Regions from separate parts of the Geodermatophilus sp. FMUSA9-8 genome, predicted to be linked through region 1. Evidence: riboswitches for the same ligand, from Rfam matches in the RefSeq annotation. Region 1 holds a riboswitch; each other region holds the start of a gene.

Region 1 (3,261 bases):
GGCGGAAGCTCGACCAGGCGCCGTCGTGGAAGAACGCGCCGGTGAGCGTCTTGGCCACGCCGCCGAGCCCGGCCTCGGCGAAGTCGCGGTAGTAGCCCTGCCCCTCGCCGGTCAGCGTGGCGTGCAGCGCGTGGTGCAGGTCGTCGCTCCACTGGGCGTCGATGCCGGTGCCGCCCGCGACGCGCGGGGTGACCAGGCGCGGGTCGTTGAGGTCGCTCTCGGCGATGAGCGTGAGCGGCCGGCGCACCGCGACCGACAGCGCCGCGACCTCGCGCGCCATCTCCTCCAGCACGTGGGTGGCCCGCTCGTCGACCAGCGCGTGCACGGCGTCGAGCCGCAACCCGTCGACGTGCATGTCCCGCAGCCACATCAGCGCGTTGTCCAGGATGTAGCGGCGCACCTCGTCGGAGTCCGGCCCCGACAGGTTCACCGACTCGCCCCAGGTGTTCGCGCCGCCCTCGCTGAAGATCGGCATGAACAGCGGCAGGTAGTTCCCGGACGGCCCGAGGTGGTTGTAGACGACGTCCTGGATGACGCCGAGGCCGCGCTGGTGGCAGGCGTCGACGAACCGCTGGTAGGCCGCCGGGCCGCCGTAGCTCTCCTGCACGGCGTACCAGAGCACGCCGTCGTACCCCCAGTTGTGGGTGCCGTCGAAGGTGTTCACCGGCAGCAGTTCGACGAAGTCGACGCCGAGGTCGACGAGGTGGCCGAGCCGGTCGATGGCCGAGTCGAGCGTGCCCTCCGGGGTGAACGTGCCGACGTGCATCTCGTAGACGACGCCGCCGGCCAGCGGGCGCCCGGTCCACGCGCCGTCGCCCCAGGCGTGCGCGGACGGGTCGAACCGGCGGGAGAGGCCGTGCACGCCGGCGGGCTGCCGCCGCGCGCGCGGGTCGGGACGCGGCGTGTCGTCGTCGCCGAGCAGGAAGCCGTAGTCGGCGTCGGGGCCGGCCTCGACCTCCGCGCGCCACCAGCCGTGCTCGTCGCGGCGCATGTCGTGCACGGCACCGTCGACCTGCACGCGCACCCGCTCGGGCACGGGCGCCCAGACGGCGAACTCGACGGGTGCGGACATGCGGGGACCTCCAGAGGCGGTGCGGGATGACCGGGTGGACATGCCCGCCCGTGCTGCGGTCAACCGCCGGGCGGCCGGGGAGCGGGAGCCCCCCGGCCGCCGTGCGGCTCAGGGGAGCTGCAGCACCTGGCCGACCGAGATGCGGTTCGGGTCCGGCACCGCGTCGCGGTTGGCCGCCCACAGCGCGCGCCAGCCGCCGTCGACGCCCTCGGCCCGGGCGATCTTCGCCAGGGTGTCGCCGCGGACCACGGTGTACGCCTCGCCCGGGGCCTCGGAGGCGGCGGCCGGGGCGGCAGCGGGGGCCGGTGCCGCGGCGGGGGACCCCGCCTCGGGCGCCGACGGGTCCAGGGCCTTGCCGCAGGTGGGCCAGGCGCCGGGGCCCTGCACGTCGAGCGTGCGCTCGGCGACGGCGATCTGCTGCTCCTTGGTGGCCAGGTCCGCGCGCGGCGCGTAGGACAGGCCGCCGAAGGCCTCCCAGGTGCTCTGGCTGAACTGCAGCCCGCCGAAGTAGCCGTTGCCGGTGTTGATCGACCAGTTGCCGCTGGACTCGCACGCGGCGACGGCGTCCCAGTCGTTGGGGGCGGCGGCCGAGGCCGGGCCGGCGGCGACGCCGAGTGCGACCGCGGCCGCGCCGGTGGTCACGAGGGCACGGCGGAGCAGGGACGTGGACGTGCGCATGGGGGTACTCCGATCCGCCGCCTGCGAGGTGAGCTGTCGGGTTCGGAGCGATCGGTGCCCCGGCCGCACGGACGTGCGGCTTCACCCCCAGGCGCTGGTCCGGTCCCCCCGTGACCACGGCGCAGACGCCGAGATGGGTCCCCCACCCCCGTCCTGGCTGTGCAGAGGTGCGGAGGCCGGTGGACGGGGTTCGGCGGGCCGGCTCCGGCGCCCTCCCGGTGTGGGAGAGCGCCGGGCCACGGTAACGGTCAGGTCACGCGACGCCTCACGCGCCCCAGCCGCAGCCGCCCGTCAGTCGCGGACGAGCAGCGCCACCGGCAGCCGGGCGAGCAGCTCGCCCACCGGCGTCCCGCCCGCGTCGGAGACCACCCGGGTGCCGGTCAGGACGTCCCGCCAGGCGCCGGTGGGCAGCGCCAGCGCGGTGTCGCCCCAGCCCGACGCCGCCAGCGCCACGGGGAGCCGCGTCGCCACGGGAACCGCGCCACCCTGCTCTGCGGACCCGCGGTCGAAGGCGACGACGTGGCCGGCCGCGCTGCCGGTCGCCCGCACCGGCGTGTAGCCGGTGAACAGCTCCGGGCGGTCCCGGCGCAGGCGCAGCGCCCGCGAGGTGACGAGCAGCTTCGCCGCGCTGGTGTCGTCGACCTCCGGCACCTCCCCGCCGTCGAGCCGGGCCAGCAGCGCGCGCCGCGCGTCGTAGTCGACCGGCCGGCGGTTGTCCGGGTCGACCAGCGAGTGGTCCCACAGCTCGGTGCCCTGGTAGACGTCGGGGACGCCGGGCATCGTCAGCTGCAGCAGCTTCTGCGCCAGCCCGTTCGACCGCCCGGCCGGCGCGATCCGCGCGACGAACGCCTCGATCTCGCCGTGGGTCGTCGCGTCGTCGAAGGCGGCGTCGACCATCGCGTGCAGCGCGGCCTCGAACTCCTCGTCGACGTCGGTCCACGTCGTCGACAGCCCGGCCTCCCGGGCCGCCTTCTCCGCGTAGGCGTGCGCCCGCTCGCGGGAGAGCGGCCAGGCGCCCACCAGGTTCTGCCACACCAGGTGCGCCAGCGGCCGGTCGGGCAGCGGGTGGCGCGACAGCCAGCCGCGCACCAGGTCGGCCCACTCGGGGGTGACCTCGGCGAGGACGGCCAGGCGGGCCCGGGTGTCCTCGCTGCGCTTGGTGTCGTGCGTGGTGAGGGTGGTCATCGACTCGGGCTTGCGCGCGAGCCGCCGGGCCTGCGCCTCGTGCCACTCGTCGGCGGTGGCGCCGAAGCGGGCCGGGTCGCCGCCGACCTCGTTGAGCACCACGAACCGCGCCCACCGGTAGTAGGCGCTGTCCTCGACGCCCTTGGCCATCACCGGGCCGCTGGTCTGCTCGAAGCGGGTGGCCGCCTCGGTGCCGGCCTGCGCCAGCACCGGGTGCAGCGCGTCGACCGCCGCCACCAGGTCGGGCCGGCGGTCGCGCACGGCGGCCACCGCGGCGTCGAGGTGCTCGCGCCCGTCGGGCAGGTAGCTGCGGTAGACCGAGAAGG
Region 2 (3,261 bases), on a different contig from region 1:
ATGAGGAAGTCCACGACCACGGGAGCCGGCGTCACCTCCGGCGTGGGGGCAGGGGCCACCGCGGGCTCGGGGGCGGGCGTCGTCGGGGCAGGCGTGGTCGGGGCCGCCGCGGACGACGTCGCCGGAGCCGACGGGGTGGAGGTGGGCGCGGGGAGGCCGGTCTCGCCGTCGTCCCCGCAGCCGGCGAGGAGGAGGCCCGTGGCGAGCAGGACGGGAAGCGCGCCGAGTCGGCGGCGGGCGGAGGACTGGTTCATGGGACACCCCGTGGTGGTCGTGCGGACGCGCGCCGGCAGCGCCTCCCGGGGAGGTCGGCGCCGGCGTCGCGGAGAGACGCCGGCGAGCGTCACACGGGGTCGGGTCGCCGTCCGGGACGCCGGGGACCGAGCCGTCTCGGAACCGCAACGGACCGTCGCACCGGCCCCGGACGCACCGCGGCCCCCGTCCCGGGGTGGGACGGGGGCCGCGGGCGGATCAGCGGTCAGTAGGCGCGGCCGCCGGTGCCGCCCTTCTTCTGCTTGGCCTGGAAGTCGCGGACGAACTGCTTGATCTTCGCCTGGTTCTGCGGCTTCTTGAGCTCCTGCACGACCTTCGCGGCCACGCCGGAGGCGATGAGGTTCCTCATCATTCCCATGGGGTGCTCCTCTCTCTCGATCCCCCGTTCCGTGCCCCGTCAACGCGTCCGGCAACCGCCACGTCCCCACGCTCGGAGACCGCCCGTCCGTGGGCGGCTCCTGACACCGCGTGCGGACGCACCGCGCCGTCCTTTCTCGTGGGGCACGGCGTGTCCCCGCGCGTCCGCGGTCGCGCGCCGCGGGCTCCGGAGAGGCATCTGTCGTGGTGACGGTGGCGTGTCGGATGGGCGGCCGCCGTCAAGTCCGCGGTTCCGGACCGGGCGTGGCGCGTCCCTCGGGCGGTTGTGACGGTCCGCGGCCCTCCCTACCGTTCCCGCTGGTCCTGGCCGGGTCCCCGTCACGAACCCGTGTGACACCCGCCGGACCACGCCGAACCGGACGCCGGCAGCCAGCCGCCCTCCGGACCGGGGACCCATCGAGTCCCAGGGGTGAAGCGCGACCTCTCGCGCCGGGCGACTCCCCCGCCCGAACCCGTCAGCTAACCCGGTAGGCGACCGTGGAGAACAGGAGAACCGTCGTCCATGACGACTGCACGCACGCCCCTCGCCCGTCGCTCGTTCCGCGGCATCGCCGTCGCGGCCATCGCCGGAGCCGGCATCGCGCTCTCGCCCCTCCCGGCCTCGGCTGCCGCAGGCGGCGGCGGTGGTGGCGGGGTCGTGGCGGCGGCCCCGGTGGCCGCTCCGAACGGCGTCGCCCAGGCGGCCGTCGACACCGCGCTCGCGCAGCGCGGCGACATGTACCAGTACGGCGCGACCGGTCCCGACCGGTTCGACTGCTCCGGCCTGACCAGCTTCGCCTACCGCGCGGCCGGCGTGGAGATCCCCCGCACCTCGCGGGCCCAGTCGACGTTCGGCACCCCGGTGGCGAAGTCCGACCTCAAGCCCGGTGACCTGGTGTTCTTCTACAGCCCGGTCTCGCACGTGGGCATGTACATCGGCAACGGCCAGATGGTGCACGCCTCCACCGCCGGCAAGCCGGTCGCGGTCGTCAACCTCGACTCGATGACCGGTTACCAGGGCGCCCGCCGGGTCGCCTGACGGACGGACGGCGCCTCGGTCACCGCCGACCGGGGCGCCGTCGTCGGTCCCCGCGCCTGTCGTGTCGCCGTGCCGCCCGCTCAGCCCTTCGCCGGCTCGTTCTGGTTCAGCCACCTGCACGAGCTGTCGACGGCAATGCTCGTCCGCGCTCAGTAGGAGGACGGGCTTCCGGTCCTGCGCACAGGCGAGGTGTCCGGCGCCGTCGAGATGCCGCTCGAGCTGCTGCCTGAGGACGCCGAGGTCCGGCTCGACCAGCAGAACGGCGCCGCGTAGGTGGTGGTCGCGGCCTGGCTGGGCCTGCTCGCAAGCGTCGAGGTCGCGCACAGCATGACGAAGGTGTCGGTGGTCGATACGGACGCTGCGGCCACCGATAAGCTGCGGGACAGGCTGGTCGCCGCCGCCCAGGCCGTCACCGAGCCGCCCCCGGGGTCGGTGCGCGTGCGCTTCTGCTCCTTCCGGGACGGGATCGGTGAGCCGTCGTCGCGGCGCATCGCCGCGCCCACTTGGGCGGAGACCTCACCCCACTACGCGGCCGCCACCGCCGGCGGGCTCGCCGACCTCATGGGGATGTCCGGCCTGACCGGGCGCCTCGTGCTGTGGCACGGGGCTCCGGGGACGGGCAAGACGACGGCGGTTCGGACGCTGAGCCGCGAGTGGGCGCCGTGGTGCCGCACGCACTATGTGATGGCCCCGAGCGGCTGTTCGCCGAGCGGCAGTACCTACTCGATGTCGCCGGCGCGGACGAACACCCCGATGACCACACCGACGAGGGCAAGTGGCGGCTGGTCGTGGCCGAGGACTGCGACGACTACCTCCGCGCCGAGGCCCGGGAGCGCGCCGGCGCCTCAGTCGGGCGGCTGCTGAACCTGTGCGATGGCATCCTCGGGCACGGGCTGCCGGTGGTCGTGCCGCTGACGACCAACGAGGACGTCGGCCGAGTGCGCCCCGCGATCACCCGGCCGGGGCGCTGCCTGAGCCAGGTCGAGTTCCTGCCGCTCGCGCCGGCCGAGGCCCGCCGGTGGCTGGGCGACGACGCGGCCGCCGCTCCGGAGCGGCCGATCACGCTGGCCGAGCTGTACGTGATGCGGGAGCAGCGCAGCGCGGGTCCGGGCGCCTCGGCGTCCTCACCGGGCGGCTACCTCTGACTATGCGCATCAGGCAGTGCCACGACGAAGGTCCCTCGCGCGACACGATTGCTTGAGTCCGAGGAGCAACAGGGGCGTGGACACGAAGCGCTCAAGCGATGCCCTTCTCACGCAGACGTTCCTGTACGTGCGGAGGCAGCGAGGTGTAGACGACCACTTCGTCCACCGAGTAGAAGCCACCCCGCAGAGATCGCGCGGCAACGATCGCATCCGCCGTAGCTGCATCGACCTCTAGTCCGGCCGCGATGACGTCGGAAGGAGCGGTGTTCACGTCGATGAGTCCGCCGTCGTCGTATCCCCGGTGGAGGTCCGGACGCCCGATCCCCAACTCGCGTGCCAGAGCGGGGTCGCGCGCGAGCAGCGAGCGTGCCTCTTCCCTCCGACGTCGCCTCTCGAGCGCCTGCGCCATGACCGCGTCAGCACCGCGCATTGCTAGCTCGTGTCCAT
Region 3 (3,261 bases), on a different contig from region 1:
GGGCCTGGGCATGCAGGTCGACGCCGGCCTGGTCGCCGTCCGGGTGCTCGACCTGCGCGGCCGGGTGCTCGCGGAGCGGCTGCGCGAGGAGGACCTGCGCGACAGCGACCCGGCCGCCGCGCTGTCGCTGCTGGGCGGGCTGGCCGCCGACGTGCTGGGCGCGCTGCCCGCAGGCACCCGCGTCGTCGGGGCGGGGCTGGCGCTGCCCGGCCTGGTCGACGCCGGCCGCGGGCTGCTGCTGCGCGCGCCGAACCTGCGCTGGTCGCGGGTGTGCCCGGCCGAGCTGCTGGCCGGCGCCCTCCCCGCGGACCTGGTGCCGGCGCTGGGCAACGAGGCCGACCTGGCCGCGCGCAGCGTCGCCGAGGACGCGCCGGGGCGCCCCGGGCCGCACCGCGACTTCGTCTACCTGTCTGGCCAGATCGGCATCGGCGGCGCCGCGGTGCTGGGTGGGCGGGTGATGACCGGCAGCTCGGGCTGGGCCGGCGAGATCGGGCACGTCTGCGTCGACCCCGCCGGACCGGCGTGCCCGTGCGGGTCCACCGGCTGCCTGGAGCGCTACGCCGGCCGGCTGGCGCTGCTCGCCGCGGCCGGGGTGCCCGCCGACGCCGGCCCCGGCGAGCTGCGCACCCGCGCGGAGGCCGGCGACCCGGCCGCGCGGGCGGCGGTCGACGGCGCCGCGTGGGCGCTGGGCGTGGCCCTGGCCGGGGTGGTGAACGTCCTCGACATCCCGACCGTCGTGCTCGGCGGGCACCTCGCCGAGCTCACCGGCCTGCTGCGCCCGCGCCTGGAGGAGCACCTGGCCCGCCGGGTGCTGTCGGCCCGCTGGCGGCGGCCGGTGGTCGACGCCGGCGGTGCGGTGCCGGCCGCGGGGGCCACGGGCGCGGCGCTCCGGGCCCTCGACGCGGTGCTCGAGGACCCGGTGCGCTGGCTGCCGGCCTGAGCGGACCGGCTCCGGGTCTCAGCCCTGGTAGTTGACGTGCACGTGGTCGTAGTGGTTGGCGGTCACGCCGCCGCGGTCCTCCATGCGCGACCACGAGCCGCCCGGCGAGGACAGCATCCGCTGCTCCCAGATGAGGTAGTCGACGCCGAGCTCGGACCAGTGGTCGATGTGGTACTGCACGATCGCGTCGCCGAGGGCGGCGTCGGACAGGACCATGTAGTCCAGCGCCAGGCCCGACGGGTGCCCGCCCGGGTCGGCCGCGCTGGGCCGGGTGCCGCCGAGGGTGATCGAGGCGGCGCCGGGCACGTTGCTCACCACGGCGTCGGCCGCGGCCTGCACCACCGAGCGCACCGGGCCGGAGGTGTTGCTGATCCGGGCCACCCGGGAGGCCGTCGTCCCGGTGGCGGACGACGACGCCGACGACGAGGCGGACGACGAGGACCCGGACGACGACGCGGCGGCGGACTCCTGCTCTGCCTCCGCGGCGGCGGCCGCCTCGGCAGCCGCGGCCTCCGCGGCGGCGGCGGCCTCGGCGGCGACGCGGGCGGCCTCGGCCTCGGCGGCGAGCCGGGCGGCCTCGGCGGCCTGGGCGTCGCGGACGGCCTGGTCGGCGCCGGCCTGCGCCTGCTGGGCGGCGGTCTCGGCGGCCTCGCGGCTGCCGCGGCTCGCGGCGACCTGGCCGAGCTCCGCGATGTCCTGCGGCTGCACCGCCTGCGGCTCGGTGGCGGCGGGACCGGTCGCGGCCGACAGCCCCAGCGCCTGGGCGACGCTCAACGACTCCGACGTGCCGGCCTGCGCCTCGGCGGCCGGGTCGGGCGTGAGCAGCAGGTTGGCGGCCAGCGCGCCGGCCGCGGCGACGCCGAGCAGCAGCCCGGGGCGGCGGACGGCGGAGCGGCGGGCGGCCGGTCGGGCGGGGCGGGCGGCGCGGCGGGCGGTCCGGGCGGCGCCGCGGGGCGCGGCGGGGACGGCGATCTCCGCGGTGGGGGCGGCCGGCTCCGGCGTGCGGATCTCGGCGGTGGGGGCGTCCATGCGGGGCTGTGCTCCAGGGGTGCGGCCTCGCGGCCCGGTGGCGGGCACGGCGGGGCGGATGTGCGGGCGGCTCCGGCGGTCCGCGGGACGCGGTCGGCCGGCGACCGGCGTCCGGGCGGGGCCGGGCGGTCGCGGGACCGGCGTCGGGGACGGCCGGGGCGGTCAGATCCGGGGGCGCACCCCGGTGCGGCGGAGCCGGCGCGGGGGTGGTGCGGTCGTGCTGAGGGCGCGCGCCATCCGGCGGCTCTCCGTTCTCCCGATGGCCGCCTACCGGGTCAGCTGACGGGTTCGGGCGGGAAGCAGCCCTACCTGCGGGCGGACGGTGTCCGGCCCCGCGGGATTCACCCCAGTGGTGCGGTGGGTCCCCGGCTCGCCCCGGAGGGCGACTCGGCGGCGTCCGCCCGGACTCCCCGGACGGGGACGTGACGACCGGTCGGACGGCGCCACGGTAGACGTCGTTATCGCCCCGTGACAATCTCGCGCCGGTCCGGCGTGACGAGCGTCGCGCGCGCCGTCGGCGTGTCGCCGGTTCCCCGTGCGACTGCGCCGTGGGCCCGCGCCGTGCCGGGTCAGCCCAGCAGGCGGCGCAGGAGGTCGGCCTGGGTGCGCACCGACCAGACGGCCAGCCGGGCGGGCAGCGTGACGGCGGACCGGGCCACCCGGACGCCAAAGGCGAGCAGGTCGGCGTACTCGGCCGGGCGGGGCGCCGTCGCCCGGGGGGTCGTCGCGCGCGGGGACGCGGGGGCCGGCTCGGGCTCGTCGTCGCCGGGGTCCGCGTCGTCCTCCGGGGCGCCCGCGGCCCCGGCGTCCTCCCCGGTCGCGAGGAGGGCCTCGGCCGGGGCCTCGACCTGGGCCTCGGGCACCAGCAGGTCGAAGGCGGTGCGCCGGCGGGGGTCGCGCAGCGAGGCGAAGGACGGGATCTCCGGCGAGGCGGGCCCGCCGTCGTCCTCGGAGGGCAGCGGCAGCTGCGCCGGCGGCTCGGGCACGACCCGGCGGATGGCCGTCACCAGTCCCGGCCCGAGGCCCGGGACGGCGGCCAGTTCCCGGCGGGACAGGCCGGCGAGCGCGACGACGTCGGTGATGCCGGCGCGGGTCAGCGCGGTGACCGCGCGGGTGGGCAGGTCCAGCGTCGCGATCGTCCCCGCCGGCGCGCCCGGCGACCTGGTCGGCATGGCGGAGGACCCTAGTCGGCGCCGGTCAGCCGCCCGCACCGGCGTCCGGGCCGGGCGCACCCGCCGACGCCGGACCGGACGAGCCCGCCGACGGGGCGGACGACGAGCCCGGGGACCCCG

The links. A riboswitch is a leader RNA that binds a small molecule or an ion and turns the genes downstream of it on or off. The one in region 1 is predicted to bind cyclic di-AMP.
Region 2: it holds a riboswitch for cyclic di-AMP, as region 1 does, so the genes downstream of both, WA616_RS15350 (C40 family peptidase) here and WA616_RS22155 (transglycosylase family protein) in region 1, are expected to answer to the same signal.
Region 3: it holds a riboswitch for cyclic di-AMP, as region 1 does, so the genes downstream of both, WA616_RS02415 (hypothetical protein) here and WA616_RS22155 (transglycosylase family protein) in region 1, are expected to answer to the same signal.

Annotation. Positions count from the first base shown of each region.
Region 1 covers NZ_JBAGKE010000012.1:155,969-159,229, forward strand. Annotated here, with positions in the region: gene treZ (malto-oligosyltrehalose trehalohydrolase) at 1-1,072, opposite strand, end outside; gene WA616_RS22155 (transglycosylase family protein) at 1,181-1,750, opposite strand; cyclic di-AMP (ydaO/yuaA leader) riboswitch at 1,756-1,882, opposite strand; gene treY (malto-oligosyltrehalose synthase) at 2,042-3,261, opposite strand, start outside.
Region 2 covers NZ_JBAGKE010000007.1:55,478-58,738, forward strand. Annotated here, with positions in the region: gene WA616_RS15340 (hypothetical protein) at 1-254, opposite strand, end outside; gene WA616_RS15345 (hypothetical protein) at 479-631, opposite strand; cyclic di-AMP (ydaO/yuaA leader) riboswitch at 990-1,141, shown strand; gene WA616_RS15350 (C40 family peptidase) at 1,154-1,669, shown strand; gene WA616_RS15355 (hypothetical protein) at 1,819-2,160, opposite strand; gene WA616_RS15360 (hypothetical protein) at 2,323-2,814, shown strand; gene WA616_RS15365 (hypothetical protein) at 2,906-3,261, opposite strand, start outside.
Region 3 covers NZ_JBAGKE010000001.1:494,294-497,554, forward strand. Annotated here, with positions in the region: gene WA616_RS02410 (ROK family transcriptional regulator) at 1-940, shown strand, start outside; gene WA616_RS02415 (hypothetical protein) at 959-1,969, opposite strand; cyclic di-AMP (ydaO/yuaA leader) riboswitch at 2,221-2,362, opposite strand; gene WA616_RS02420 (DNA-directed RNA polymerase subunit alpha C-terminal domain-containing protein) at 2,539-3,141, opposite strand; gene WA616_RS02425 (serine/threonine-protein kinase) at 3,167-3,261, opposite strand, start outside.